One region of the Shouchella sp. JSM 1781072 genome, then DNA from elsewhere that is predicted to be linked to it. Evidence: predicted binding sites of a transcription regulator. Region 1 holds the regulator's gene; the other holds the start of a gene.
The links. Region 1 encodes LexA, which represses DNA repair genes until DNA is damaged. Its sites were predicted from a motif close to CGAACATATGTTCG; they were not measured.

Region 1 (7,559 bases):
AAAATCACGATACCCTGCTTTTATCATTTAATTCGGTCTTTCTAAAGACTGTCATCCTATATCCAAAAAATAGGAACGTTCAATTTAAATGATATCCATCCTTTATCACGCGGATGGACGCTTTCACCACAGGCACAAGCGCGACATCCGTTTGCGCTACGTTATTACTTGCGCTTTTCTTTTCCGCGGGCAACGCCTCAACTCCTTCGAAAACGTCACTCTTGGACTTTCGGGCTGTTGCTTTTCCCCTCGGAGTCGCCATCTGCGCTAATGAGTGAGCCAGGAGAGAAAAATAAAGTTTACATATACACTAGTTCCATTCACTTTACTATAAAAAACTAATTTCAAACGATTAAAAAACACGTTGACGAGGCTCTTCATCAGCAGTTTCACATCTGAGGCTTTTTATAGCGCCAATGCTTACCGGTGGAAAACCCTCATCACACGTGTTTGATGGATGTTACCTTATTTTCAGCTTACGCAAATTACTTAAGCAAAGCTTTGACTTTGTTCACAACATTCTCAACGGTGAAGCCATATTCAGCAATAATTTGATCTCCCGCGCCAGAAGCACCGAACGTATCAATTGTTAACGTATCGCCTTCATCGCCAACGTACTTCGCCCATCCTAATGAAGCACCCATTTCAATTGCAAGGCGCGCTTTCACGTTTTTAGGGATGACCGCGTCTTTATATTCTTTCGGTTGAGCTTCGAAGCGATCCCAGCTTGGCATGCTCACAACAGATACATCAATCTTTTCTTTCGATAGGGCTTCTTTTGCTTTCATAGCAAGCTGGACTTCTGAACCTGTAGCAATTAAAACCGCATCTGGCTCGCCATTCGCTTGAGAAAGAACATAAGCACCTTTTTTCACGCCTTCATAAGCTTTCGTCGTTGTTTCTTCTTGCGTATCAACATTTTGACGGCTTAATACAAGTGCAGTTGGCTCTTTTTGTGATTCAAGAGACAGCTTCCATGCAGCAGCGGTTTCATTTCCATCACCAGGACGGATAACCGATAAGCCTGGCATCGCACGTAATGCAGCCAACTGTTCAACTGGCTCGTGGGTTGGACCATCTTCTCCTACAGCAATACTGTCGTGAGTTAATACGTATGTGACAGGAACGCCCATTAACGCTGATAGACGAATCGCTGGTCTTACATAATCAGAGAATACAAAGAACGTTCCTCCAAATACTTTTAAGCCACCATGAAGCGCCATTCCGTTTAATGCACAACCCATCGCAAACTCACGAACACCAAACCAGATATTGCGACCAGCATAGTTGTCTCGCCCAAAGTTGCTTTCGTTATTTAAATTGGTTTTATTTGAACCAGCTAAGTCTGCAGACCCACCAAATAATTCAGGAACATGTTTTGCAAGCGCATTTAATGCTTCTCCAGAAGATGCACGCGTTGCTAGACTTTTACCCGCTTCATATCTCGGTAACGCTTGATCGTATCCTTCTGGCAAATCACCAGAAAATGCACGCTCATACTGTTTTGCTAGCTCTGGATTCGCTTCTTTATATGCAGCAAAAAGCTCGTTCCACTCATCTTCTTGTTTCTGACCTTGTTCCTTAACAGATGTGAAAAACTCACTTACTTCTTCAGGAATATGGAAATCTTTTTCGTACGTCCACTTATACGCTTCTTTAGTAAGGGCTACTTCATCAGATCCAAGCGGCGCACCATGGGATGCAGATTTGGCTGATTTATTTGGTGAACCGAAGCCAATTACTGTCTTCACTTCAATTAATGTCGGGCGATCAGATGTTTTTGCTTCCGTAATCGCTTTATTAATTTCAGCTAGATTCGTGCCATCTTCAACAAAAATAACGTTCCAGCCATAAGCTTTAAAACGATCTTCAACACTTTCTGAAAACGACTCATGTAAATCTCCATCTAACGAGATATCATTTGAATCATAAAGAACAACAAGACGATTTAATTTTAAATGACCCGCAAGTGACGCTGCTTCTGCAGACACACCTTCCATTAAATCACCGTCTCCACAAATCGCATACGTGAAATGATCAACAATTTCATGGTCATCTGTATTGTATGTCGCAGCTAAGTGACGCTCCGCCATTGCCATCCCTACTGCCATTGCAACACCTTGCCCAAGTGGACCTGTTGTTGCTTCAACGCCTGCCGTATGACCATATTCTGGGTGTCCTGGCGTACGACTTCCTAACTGACGAAATGATTTCAAATCATCCAACGTCACATCATAACCTGTCAAATGAAGAAGGCTATATAAAAGCATGGAACCATGTCCTGCTGATAAGACAAAACGATCTCGGTTTGTCCACTCAGGGTTTGCTGGGTTATGATTCATGTGATTTGCCCATAAATCCAACGCCATTGGCGCTGCGCCCATTGGCATCCCAGGGTGACCTGAATTGGCTTTTTCAATACTATCAATTGAAAGTGTTCGAATGGTATTTACCGCTAATTCTTCAATATTGTTTTTCATTTGTTACACCCTTTCATTCTTCGTACGTTTCCATCATAAACAAAATAAAAAAAATGTACAAGCCTGACGGGAGCTTGTACATTTAGTGTGGTGGATTTTGTTTTTGTGCTTTACTATCTTTTAGCTTTTGCGGTGTCACATCCGTACCCTCTTCATCAACAACTTTAACGGAATGTAGTTGATTTTTAAATGTGGAGCGGAACGTATTTAAATATTCTTTTCGAAGCGCTTGCTGTTCGTCTTTTTGCTGCTTCGTTAATCCTGATGTCTTCGCTAGTTGAGACAGTTCATTGATTCGGTCTAATTTTGATTTTGATAACAACGTCAATCACCTATCCTTCGGTTGTCATCATAGCATCTTCATTTCATTAGATCAACTCATCTGATTTTGTTTGCTCGTATTGCTGAAAACGCCGATGTACCGTTGCTTTTGAACAATGATAACCTAACCCATTTAACGTTATCGCAATGTCATGAAACGTTAGCTTTTTCTCTCGCAATCTAACAATTTCTTCAATTGGGAGGTCTTTTTTACTGCGTCCCCCACTACCTGTATCTTTTAAGTTGCGCTCCGGATGATACCCTTTTTCAATCGCTTTTCTCATCCCGCGTTTGATTTTCAAGTTATGTAATTTTCGCTGGTACTCTTCCACGATGGCTACGATTTCAAAAACCATCTCGTCTGCTTCTGATAAATGTAATGCACCATCGTTGTGACATGTATAAATCGTAATGCCATACTTTTGAAGTTGATATAGAATAGCAGTCCTCGCTCTTCCCCTACCAATTCTCGTCTCGTCTGTTACAAGCAAATGCGTAAACGTTTGTTTTTTTGCTTGATCTAAAAGAAATAGAAGATTATCGCGATCCAAGTCATATCCACTAGCAACCTCAGAAAGACAATCGCTCACTTCTATTCCATGTTGATGAGCCATTTTCACTAATTCATCTTCTTGACGAGCTAAAGACGTTTGTTGACTTTCTTTATCCGTACTAACTCGACAATATAAAATGGCTTTATTTCGTTTCATACTGTACCTCCCACTGCAATGTTTCAGCGACTAACGATCATTTAAAAGGATTACGTGACTGTCCGTATTGCTGTTTCGATCCTCTACTTGCTCGTTCTCATCACCATCAAAGGATAACAAACTACTAAACATAAATAAAACAGTAATAATACCAGCAATAATAATTCCTTTTTCTTGATTCTTCTTCATTATCGATCACCCGTTCGTAAGAATATTTGTTCTTACTCTAAGATACTTCGAACTTTTGTTCGTGTCAAGCATTTTTAGAACTTATGTTTGCGTTCGTATGTTCGATGTGCTAAAGTAAAGATAACGAATACATAGATAAAGCAGGTGAAGAGGAGTGTCTAAATTATCTACTAGACAAGAAGAAATTTTATTATTTATTAAAGATGAAGTAAAAAAGAAAGGCTATCCGCCTTCCGTACGTGAAATTGGGGAAGCAGTAGGTTTAGCATCAAGCTCAACCGTACATGGTCATCTTGCTCGTCTTGAAAAGAAAGGATACATTCGTCGTGATCCTACGAAACCTCGAGCAATTGAAGTGCTTTCGCTTGAAGAAGCACTGGACGAGCCTTCCATTATTCGTGAACGTGCACGCTATATTCCTGTAATTGGTAAGGTTACAGCAGGTAGTCCAATTACAGCGATTGAAAATATCGATGACTACCTCCCCCTTCCAGATCATATGTCTGGTCATGAACAAGTGTATGCCTTAGTTATTCAAGGTGAAAGTATGATCGAAGCGGGTATTTTCGATGGGGACCAAGTCATTGTGAAGCAACAGCAAAGTGCTGATAATGGTGATATTATTGTTGCGATGACTGATGAAAATGAAGCCACCGTCAAACGTTTTTTCCGAGAAAAGAACTACATTCGCCTTCAGCCTGAAAATTCAACAATGAAGCCGATTATACTAGACAATTGTACGATTTTAGGAAAAGTCATTGGTGTTTTCCGAACGATCCATTAAACATAAAGAAAGAGCACCGGAAAACCCAGTGCTCTTTTTTTACGCCTTTATTGATGATGGGCTTGACTGTCAGCCTCATTCTCTTCTTTTTTACTTTCACTATTTAACATGATTTTTAAAACAATCGCGGTCAGAAGAAACAAGACGCCGGCACTAATAAATACATACGGAATACCAAAACTCGCTGCAATTAAACCGCCTGAGACCGGTCCTAATACGTTTCCTAAAAAACGAAAGCTTTGATTATAACCGAGCACTTCCCCTTGCATCGATACTGGACACGCTTGGCGAATAAACGCTGTCGTGCAAGGAATTAATCCTCCTACCGCTAAACCAAAGACGAAGCGTAACACAATTAATTGCCAGAGTGAATCAACGAATGCTTGCGGAATGAAAAACACACCAGACAAAATAAGTAAAATGAGCATTACCTTTTCATGGCCCATTCGATCACCTAGCTGTCCCCATTTTCGAGTTGACAATAAGTTCCCTAAACCGGTTATTGAAAACGCTAAACCGGCTAAAAATGCCATATTTTCAACTGGCCCGACTAAATCATTAACGAATAGAGCTAAAAGTGGCTGGACGCTAAACAATGCCATTTGAATAATGAGCGCTACAACCATTACCATGATTAGCATAGGGGAACGAACAATAAATGCCAGTACCTCTTTTGCTGCATATTTCCGCTTTTTCTCACCTTTTTCTTCATAAATCACTTCTTTTACCCCAAAAACAACAAGTAGTGATGCGAGGGTTAAGATTGACGCGGTCAATACAAACGTTAATTCCATTCCAACAGTATCTGCGATCAGACCTCCAAACAAAGGTCCTAGTAAACCTCCAGAAACAGTACCTGTCTGTAAAGTTCCGAGCGTTTCTCCTGCTGTACGCTTACTACTTTGTGCTGCAATTAGAGCCATTGATGCAGGGATAAACCCTGTCGCAAGCCCCATGAAAGCACGCAGAACAAACAATGCCTCAACAGATTGAACATACCCCATAAGAAATACCGAGATGGCAATCCCAAAACCAGTTCCAATGAGTACTTTTTTTCGTCCGTAACGATCTCCAATTCGTCCCCAAATTGGCGCAACGAGAAAAGCAACTAAGAAAGAAATACCGAAAACAAAGCCAGACCATCTTTGAACATCTTCACCTGAATATTGTCCGAACGATTCAATGTAAAGAGATAAAAATGGAATGACCATTGTCATACTTGCACCAACAAACAAGTTGGCAAACCACATAATCATTAAATTACGCTTTTCCGCTTTTATACTGATCACCTTCGTTGTCTAAAGATCTTCCTTGTTTATTTCGCAACTCTAAATATATGCGAAAAAAAAACAGCCGTCAAACGCTCTCTCCTAGCTAAATCTGTAAGAAAAGAGTCTAAACAGCCCGTTTTCTTTCATTTCATTCTCTTTTCACACATCCGAAAAAATTTCATAGGATGACTATAACCCATACATAGGAGGCGAATGGAATGGATCTTTCAGATGAAATGGTATTGCTTATCACCATTCTTGTCCTGTTTTTGTTACTTGTCATTGTAGGAATTATTTTATTTTATCTTTAACCGCTTCAAAAAAGCGAAAGTGTTTGGTAGCGTATTTCAACTAAATTCGTTACACTCACTCCAAGCAAACGAACTTGGTGACGGATCTCTCCATATTCAAACCACAATTCTTGCACATACTGATATAACGCTTCACTTGTGTGAACGTAATCAGGTAAACTAATCCGCCTCGTTATCGTTTCAAATGATCGATAGCGAATCTTCAAGACAATAGTTTTCCCTTGTTTTTTTACTCGTTCAAGGGAAGCTTGCACTTCATCTGCTAAAAGTCTTAGTTTTAATAAAACATCTTCATCGGTTACAAGTGGTTGTGCATACGTATGTTCTTTTCCAACCGATTTTCGATCACGATGCAGTTTCAGCCGATTGTTATCAATGCCCCTTGCTCGTTTGTAATAAGATAAACCAGCTTTTCCGAAATGATGAACAAGATCAAGCTGAGTCATCTTGTATAAATCATCGCCTACATAGATGTTCAGACTGTGCATTTTTTCAGCAGTTTTTGGCCCGATACCTGGAAACTTCTCTACGGCTAGTTCTTTTATAAACGTCAGTGCCTTGTCTGGTGGAATGACAGTGAGTCCAGCAGGCTTTTTGACATCGGACGCAATTTTAGCTAAAAATTTATTATAGGATACGCCTGCAGAACTTGTTAGCCCCGTTTTCTCCCAAATATCAAGCTGAATTTGACGGGCTAATTTACTCGCACTCTTTTCATGATAATGATTATCCGTCACATCTAAATAAGCTTCATCAATGGACATGGGTTCTACTAACTCCGTATAAGTAAACATAATTTCCCGGATAGCGAGAGAAGCTTTTTGATAAGCTTTGTAATTGCCTTTTATAAAAATCCCTTCAGGACAACGTTTGTAAGCTTCATACGCACTCATCGCAGAGTGAATGCCATATTTTCTTGCTTCATAATTAGCGGTGGATACAATTCCCTTTCCACCAGTGGTTCGAGGGTGCTTCGCAATAATAACCGGTTTGCCTTTTAGCGCCGGATTATCTCGTTCTTCTACTGACGAAAAAAAGGCATCCATATCAATGTGAATGATTTTACGAGTGGTGTCTCGATTCGGTTCTGGAAGCTTAAAATCTTGCTCATCCATAAAAACGACGCCTCTTTCATTCTCGTTGTATACAATTCTAGTATATACGAACGTATGATCGAAGTCAATAAAACAACCTGATTGTACGAGGCTTTTATACCCGCTCTTATTGTAAGTGGATTCATTTAAACGTTTTTACTTACACCTACTGTATTTAAGGTAATCCTTCCCACCTAGCCGTTTTAATCATTAAAAAACCTTTTAGAACACGTACCTAACAAGCTGTAGGTGAATACACTGGCTTTAGAAAAAGGAGTGAAAGAGATGAATACTTATTCTAATGGGTATTTTCCTCAATACCCTTATCAGACGGGCATGCCACACTATCATTCGAATCGACATTCTCATGACGCAATAAATGGTTTTAATGGATTCGTG
Region 2 (7,559 bases), on a different contig from region 1:
TTGAGACACTGGAAGGGCCAGCTCTCTATGTTGAATATCACGCTTCATTTAAAAAAGAGGCGCTACAAGAAAACTGGGCTGAACAAATGATTGATCCTTTTGATTCAACGCTTTCTTTTCGAAGAAGCTGTTATTACTCAGGGTTCTATTTAACATGCCTTCTTGATCGCGTGTTTAAGCAGTGGAAAGAAAATCATTTTTCGCACAGTAGCACGCTTTATGAACAATTACAAGCACATGCTTTAAGTGCTAAACAACCAGTCATTCACCTGTCCAAACAAGTAGAAATCATAGCTGAGAAGGTCTATCAATGGACGCTACAAAAAAAAGAACGAGCAATCAACGATTTTCACTCACGTTCAGGCATACACTATGTTTTAAAAGGAGATATTTCTGTCTTAACATTCGATCCGATGAATACCATCATTAATCATAATCAATGGCTTTATCAAACATTCTTAACAGCTTCCCTTGGTACGGAAAAACATGAATTTCGAGAGCCTATTTTAGCTACATACTACGACAGCCATCAATTACAGCAGCTAGAAGTAAGGACGAATGCGCCGCTTTCAGCATTACTTCCAACTGTCCAGATGAAACAAGATAATCAATTAACGATCCTAACGTTTTAGTTTCCTCTTTCATCCTTCCACTCGATCTCCTTTTGTTGACGGCTGTGATGTAACGAGAAAATGGACATGCTCATTCGAACGGTTCTGCACTTGATGTAAGATCGTCGGCGCGACTTCATAGCCTTCACCTTCTAAGAGATTCGTGACTTGTCCTTCTATGGCGATCGTAAGGGTGCCTTTTAACACATAGAAGAACTGTCTAGCATATTGATGATAGTGACGAACTTCTTCTGTTAGAGGTGGCATCCGTTCCGAAATCACACTAAGTTCTGCCTGATCCACCAGTCGCCATCCATCGCAGTCCTCCCCCCATTTGTAGTGGGGGGCTGTCTGGTGTGTCTTCTTCATGGCTTTTTGTCCTCCGTTTTTATTTTGTTGACGAACGTTTTCTTGCTGGACGTTTTCCGTTCGTTTTTCGATAGGTTGGCTTTTTTGAGAAATCAAATTCAATCTTGCCTTCTTTTAACGCAAGTGCTGCTGAGAATGATTTGCCCTGCTTACTTTTAAAACCTCTTAGTGGTGCGGTTTCCCCTTTAGTGAGCAAACGCTTAACGGTAGCGTCGGTTAGCTTCTTCTTGGCAAGCGTTTTGACGATCACAAACTTGCAGCTGTTTTCCTTCGCTTTCGAACATGCATAGACCGGCCCTCGACTTAGGACTGCTCCGCCACAAAGGGGACATGGTCCAACACCTGACTGATCCGACTCCGTTATTGTCGATGCGTCGATGGACATCGTTTGTAAATGATCAGGCGCATCCTTTAATAAGCGATGAATATACGCGTGAATGTTGCCAATAAACGTGGCACCATCTTTCTCTCCTTGTCCAATTTTCCGTAAAAAAAGCTCCCATTGTGCCGTCATGTCTGCTTTACTAAGAAGATTGCCTTCTACAGCTTGGCATAAAATTCGCCCTTTTTCCGTTACATGAACTTTGTTTTGTTTAATCGTAATATACTCGCGGTTCTTAAGCGTCTCAATAATATTTGCTCTCGTAGCGCCTGTCCCAATTCCCGTCACTTCGTTTAAAACAGCTTGTTCTTCTTCATCTTCTACAAACTTTCCTGCGGTTTTCATTAATGGAATTAACTGTCCTTCTGTATACAAAGGTGGTGGCTGCGTCTTGCCTTCTTTTGCTTTAACGGTAGCCATGACTTCTTCACCTTGTTGCAACGGTGGCAGGACCGGTGGCTCATCGCTTTTTTTATTTTTGGCTGGAGCGTAAGGAAATAGCACTTTCCATCCTATGTCTTGCTCCACCTTACCTGTCGTTTGAAACGGCAAGCCTTGAACATCAACCGTCACCTTCGTTTCTTCGTACTTATACGTTGGTGCGAACATGGCCAAAGTTGTTCGCAGTACTTCAAGATACAGATTTTTTTCGTCTGGCTTTAACTTTTCTACTTGCAGCGAGGTAGGAACTTTTTTTGTTGGGATAATCGCATAGTGTTCCTGCACTTTTGCATCGTCCACATAGCGTTTTCTTGGAAATAGAAACGTCGGTTCAAATTGCTGTTCAATTAGCTGCTGGTACTGGTTAACTTGCTTACGAAGATACGAAAACTCTGCATTTGTAATATGGTTCGATTCTGTTCGTGGGTACGTTAACCACTTCTTTTCGTAAAGTTTTTGTACCACACTTAATACTTTTGACGGGCTGTATTTCCATTTTCGGTTGGCGCTCGCTTGTAATGTTGCCAAACTGTGGAGCAACGGCGATGGGATCTCTTTATTTTTCTTGCTTAATTCCGCTATCGTACTCGCAGTCTTCCCTTTTATCCCGTGCTTGTCCAAAAGTCTGCTCACGTCTTCCTTTGTTTTCAAACGGTGTTTATACGTTGCTTGAAATGAGCCTGTTTCCGCTTCAATATTTGCCTTTAATTCAAAAAAGGGTTCTGAAACAAATGCTTCAATTTCTTTTTGCCGTAAATAGATTAAATAGAGTGTTGGTGTTTGAACACGTCCAACTGAAAACGTGTCTTGAATGCCTTTCGTTCGCAATAAAAGCGAATAAAGGGGACTTGCATTCATCCCGACAAGCCAATCCGCTACTTGTCTAGCTTTTGCTTCTTCGTACATAGGCTCAAATTTTTCACCTGGCTGCAAGTGCAGAAACCCTTCCCGTACGACATCATTTTCTTGGGAGTTAATCCATAACCGCTTAATTGGTACATGACTCATAACGCCGGCCTGCTTAATGATAGAGCGAGCGATATTTTCTCCTTCTCGATCCGGATCGGTCGCGATAATAATGAGTGTCGCTTTCTTCAGCCAACTTTTCACAATTCGAAACTGTTCTTGCTTGCTTGCTGGCACTTGAAATTCGACCTCTGTCGGTAAAATAGGGAGATTCGCTAAGTTCCAGCGTTTCCATTCCTTTTTATAGTGACCGGGTAAACAGAGCTCTACTAAATGGCCAATGCCCCAAGTCATAATCGCTTCCCCTTTAAAAAAGCGGGAATCATTTATCGTAATATACCCTTTTTGTTTCGTCGTTTGTTTAAAAACAGTTGCATAACTTCTTGCCTGATCAGGCTTTTCCGCTAAAATTACGGTTGTCATGGTTCCCCTCCTGTCTACCTTTTGAGGTTGATCGGTTTATTTATGAGAATATTTGATAAAAGATGCTTTAACGAACATTCTATTGTTCTACCACCTAGTGTACAATACAATCAAACACGATGAAGGGAAGGATTTTTATTAGGTATTTATATGAGTCAATATGGAAGTACTTGTTTACCTTGCTTATAATGACCTTTTTAGTTGCTTGCTCGCAGCACCCTTCATTACCAGAGGAGCAACCAGACGATTTTCAATTTCACCTAACATACGGTTTCGGCGAAACGCCTACAAACGAAATCAATACATTTGATCAGACATTTACAAAAGATCTGGTGCAAGCAGGTACGGAAACCATATCATTTGAATGGACCAACGAGCAAATGGCCACTTTTTATAATCAGTTTCGCGACAACCATGTACTTCAACTTCCTAGCGAGAGTGAAAGCGCCCGCGCCCCCTGCACGATTCCTTACAGACAGTACGACCTACATTTCGTTGTTCAAGGTGAAGCGTATAGACTGAAATGGGATTCAGAATGCTCGACTGACGCCATTGACCAATGGGAACAATTTATGGGGAACGTCTATGAGAACATGCTCAATCCTTCAGAGGCGTATCAGCTATTACCGGATGCAGTCGGAGGCTATGATTAACAAAAAAAGAGAGCACAACCTCCATTCTGAGGTGTGCTCTAACCTATTATCGCTTTACACGAGTCTCTTCTTCTAGTCTCCAGTCACATAACCGTTTAACTCTGCTCATTAACTGACGATGCTGTCTCCAGCGTTCTCTTCTTGATTTTCGTTCCATATCGATTACTCCTCTGCTTGGTTTTTGTAGTATTGCTTCTCCTTTTTCGGACTACTAAACGTTTTTTGCGTTGGATAATGCGCTTTTGAAAACGAACCACCACTAACATCTTTAACCGTATGAACAACTGTAAATGCGTCCTCATCAATATCACGAACAAGTTTTTTCAAATAAAATAGCTGTTGCTTGGAAACGGAAACGTAGATCAAATTCTCATCAATACCGCTTTCATCATTCTTCCCTTGAAGTATAGTCGTATGGGCGCCTAAATTTTTTCGTATGCTTTTTGCAACGTTTTGATAGTGATCCGAAAAAATATGCACGACTTTTTTAGACTCAAATCCTTCAAGCACATAATCCGTCACCTTTTTTCCAATAAAAAGCGCAACAACGGTATACAACGTCAGCACAGGACCGATGACAAATACACCTGCCACGACGATGGCCGCATCTAAAATAAAATTCGTACCTGTTAATTCCCAGCCAAACTTGTAATTCAGCATCCGCGCAATCGTCGAGGAGCCGCCAGTTGTGCTTCCTGAGCGAAAAATAAAGCCAAACCCAATTCCAGTAAACACTCCTGTATACAAAGCAGCTAGTAATGGATCATTGACCGGCCCCGCTACGTCTTCAAGTAAGAATAAAAACAATGAAAAGAGCGGAATGGTAATAATCGATTTTACAATCATCGGACGCGGTAAATACCGATACCCTAGTAGCAAAACAAGTCCATTTGCCGCTAGCGTAACAATTGCGGGTGACCAACCAAGACCAAAATAAAGCAAAAGCGCAAGTCCTGGAATACCACCTTCAGCTAAGCCATTCGGCATCGCAAAAATGGCAACTGAAAGCGCAAAGAAAAACGTACCTAACACCATAAATCCATAGTCTTTCATACGCCACTTCCCTTCTCTCTGTCTAAAGTGTGCGCTGTGACATATACAGCTATTCGATCTTTTTCGTTGTACTAGCAACATACCCGCTTTATAGAATATTAGTCAACGAAACAAAAAAAAGTGGTGCAGGACCACTTTTTTCTTCGTCATTATTGTTTAATGGATCGCTTTATCGGCTTTCCATTTTTGTAATAGCGTTCTGGTGACAACAGAAGAAAGTAGATATGTACAGAATCGTACCCTTCTTCTCGGAAAAAAGTTGTAAAGGTTTCTGCAATGTCATCGTGAACATCCTGGTCTCTAGGAAACATCCGAATCTCAAGTGTGAGAGGAACGTTTGCAATCGGTTCAGACATGACCCGCTCAATTTTCACCTTTTCTTTTGACATATCCACGATGCCAGTAAACACATCTATAATTGCTGGTGCAAGCGCTTGTAATGTTTCCGTTGAAAAACCGGTAAAGCGTAAATATGGCAACCCCATCACTTCATTTCTTCTAGTTTCTACTGCATAAGTGTACTTGTCTCGTTTTTAAATTGCAATAAAAGTGCGTCTAACATGCACGCTTACATCAAGACATAAAGCAAACCGCACTCAAGGGGGAAGTGCGGTTCAGTGTGTATATTCATCAAGGAAGGGGGGAGAAACAAATCTTAGGCATGCCTATGATCTGTTGTAAATTAAATATCCGATTCTCTCCTTGTTCAAACCTTTTTCGCAAAAAAATTTTTTTAATCTTGAATTGGTTTCTTAACAAGTCACCAGCTTTTTTGAGCAACGCTGGCACCAATTGTAAAAAAGTGTAATCGTTGATTAAATCGGGTACGGAAAAGTAAAAATGAGCAGGGTCTCCATGATAAGGTTCACAACATATTAATTGGAAAGTTAGCACTCTATTACCTGCCAGATGTTTTCATTTAGAAAGGACGTTCCGCCATGTATAAAACGATTTTGTTCATTTCTTCTTTTATAACCTTAACATTTCTCTTAGCAAGCTGCGTTGAAGATGATATTGTTTTTGAGCAGACGTACGAATCGCCTCTAGTAGAAGGATTACCTGACGAGCCGCCAGAAGTTTCGTTACTCGTAAACGGGGAAGCACAGTCGGATTTTCAGTATGAGCTTCTATGCTGGGGAACGTCATGCAGAGACGATGTGACTCATGAAATGAGTGCAACAGAAGCGGTAGAGGATCTTCCTTCAATTGAGATGTCTCCGGGTGATACCATAACCGTTCAAAATGAAGACCAAGATTTGCTCAACCAGTTTGACTCCGATCATTCCATTAGCTATCGTCATCGTGGAAATTATTATGCAGCAACATCCCTCTCTACAACTCATATCAATATAGATGATCTTCACAACACATCAACACCGGGAGAATACCTCCATCAAATTCATCTTGAGTGGCTTGATGAACATGAAGAAACAGTCGGTTCAATCGTTCTTTATTACACCATTGAAATTATCGAGACATAACACTAGAAACAGAGTTGTCTAACCTTTTTTAAATTGGTATGTTTAGAGAAAAAGAGATTGGACCACACACATGACAATAAATGAATGGATAATGATTCTACTCGCTTTCTTTCTTGCCGTTGGTGCATTCGATTGGTGCATCGGCAATCGATTCGGGCTAGGGGCAGAATTTGAAAACGGCATTATGAGTATGGGAAGAGTTGCACTTGCAATGGTCGGCATTATCACACTTGCGCCACTTGCTGCGCAGTGGCTTACGCCTGTGATTGCCCCGCTCTATACATTTCTTGGTGCCGACCCTGCCTCTTTTGCGAATACGATCTTAGCACTTGATATGGGTGGCTATGCGCTTGCACAAGAGATGGGTATAAACGCTGAAGCCAGTTTGTTTTCCTGGGTCTTCTTAGGCACTATGCTTGGACCAACAATTGTTTTTACGATTCCGATTGCCTTGCGGATGGTTGAAAGTGGTGACCAACCTGCATTAGCGAAAGGAATGCTTATAGGCTTGAGCACGATTCCGATCGGCTGTTTTCTAGGTGGCTTTATCGCAGGTTTTAACCCAGAGATGATGGTTCGCAATCTTATTATTCCTACTCTGTTTTCAATCATCGTCATTCTCGCACTACGTTTTCAGCCAAAACGTTCGATTAAAACATTTCTTCTGTTTGGGAAAGGAATCCAAATCATTGGTGTTATCGGCTTAGCTTTAGCAGGCATCACACACATTACTGAAATTGGCGCTTTTACTCAACTAGCACCGCTTGAAGACGGCTTAATGATTGTCGGCACCATTGCAGTGGTGTTAGCCGGAGCATTCCCGCTAGTGGCAGTATTAAAAAAAGGGATGCAGCCCTTTTTTGTCACGATTGCTCGATGGTTAAATGTCGATGGTTATGCGATTACTGCCATTGTGACCTCCCTCGCCCATGCCATACCAGCTTTCTTATTACTTAAAGATATGACGATTCGAAGCAAGGTGGTTGCGACATCTTTCATGGTTTCAGGCGCGTTCGTCCTCGGTGGTCACCTTGGCTTTGTTGCGAGTATTGAGCAACACATGGTTGTTCCAATGATGGTTGGGAAGCTTGTAGCCGGGATCTTAGCTGTGATCATTGCACTCATTGTAGAGCGTGATGACTCCTTCAGCTCAGCTGGTAAGGAATGAGGATTGCCACCT

Region 2: a site for LexA is predicted at 3,264-3,277, ahead of ACE1TH_RS14995 (type IA DNA topoisomerase). Genes of this name have one in related genera too.

The regions. Positions count from the first base shown of each region.
Region 1 is NZ_JBHFQE010000001.1:902,092-909,650, reverse strand. Features, by position in the region: gene tkt (transketolase) at 486-2,480, opposite strand; gene ACE1TH_RS04810 (DUF896 domain-containing protein) at 2,563-2,802, opposite strand; gene ACE1TH_RS04805 (YneB family resolvase-like protein) at 2,849-3,511, opposite strand; gene ACE1TH_RS04800 (hypothetical protein) at 3,542-3,700, opposite strand; gene lexA (transcriptional repressor LexA) at 3,855-4,484, shown strand; gene ACE1TH_RS04790 (MFS transporter) at 4,532-5,740, opposite strand; gene dinB (DNA polymerase IV) at 6,072-7,181, opposite strand; gene ACE1TH_RS04780 (hypothetical protein) at 7,446-7,559, shown strand, end outside.
Region 2 is NZ_JBHFQE010000003.1:223,692-231,250, forward strand. Features, by position in the region: gene ACE1TH_RS14985 (hypothetical protein) at 1-632, shown strand, start outside; gene ACE1TH_RS14990 (cupin domain-containing protein) at 642-980, opposite strand; gene ACE1TH_RS14995 (type IA DNA topoisomerase) at 1,000-3,192, opposite strand; gene ACE1TH_RS15000 (hypothetical protein) at 3,381-3,845, shown strand; gene ACE1TH_RS15005 (YitT family protein) at 4,008-4,898, opposite strand; gene ACE1TH_RS15010 (DUF1904 family protein) at 5,048-5,383, opposite strand; gene ACE1TH_RS15015 (hypothetical protein) at 5,837-6,379, shown strand; gene ACE1TH_RS15020 (ethanolamine utilization protein EutH) at 6,450-7,547, shown strand.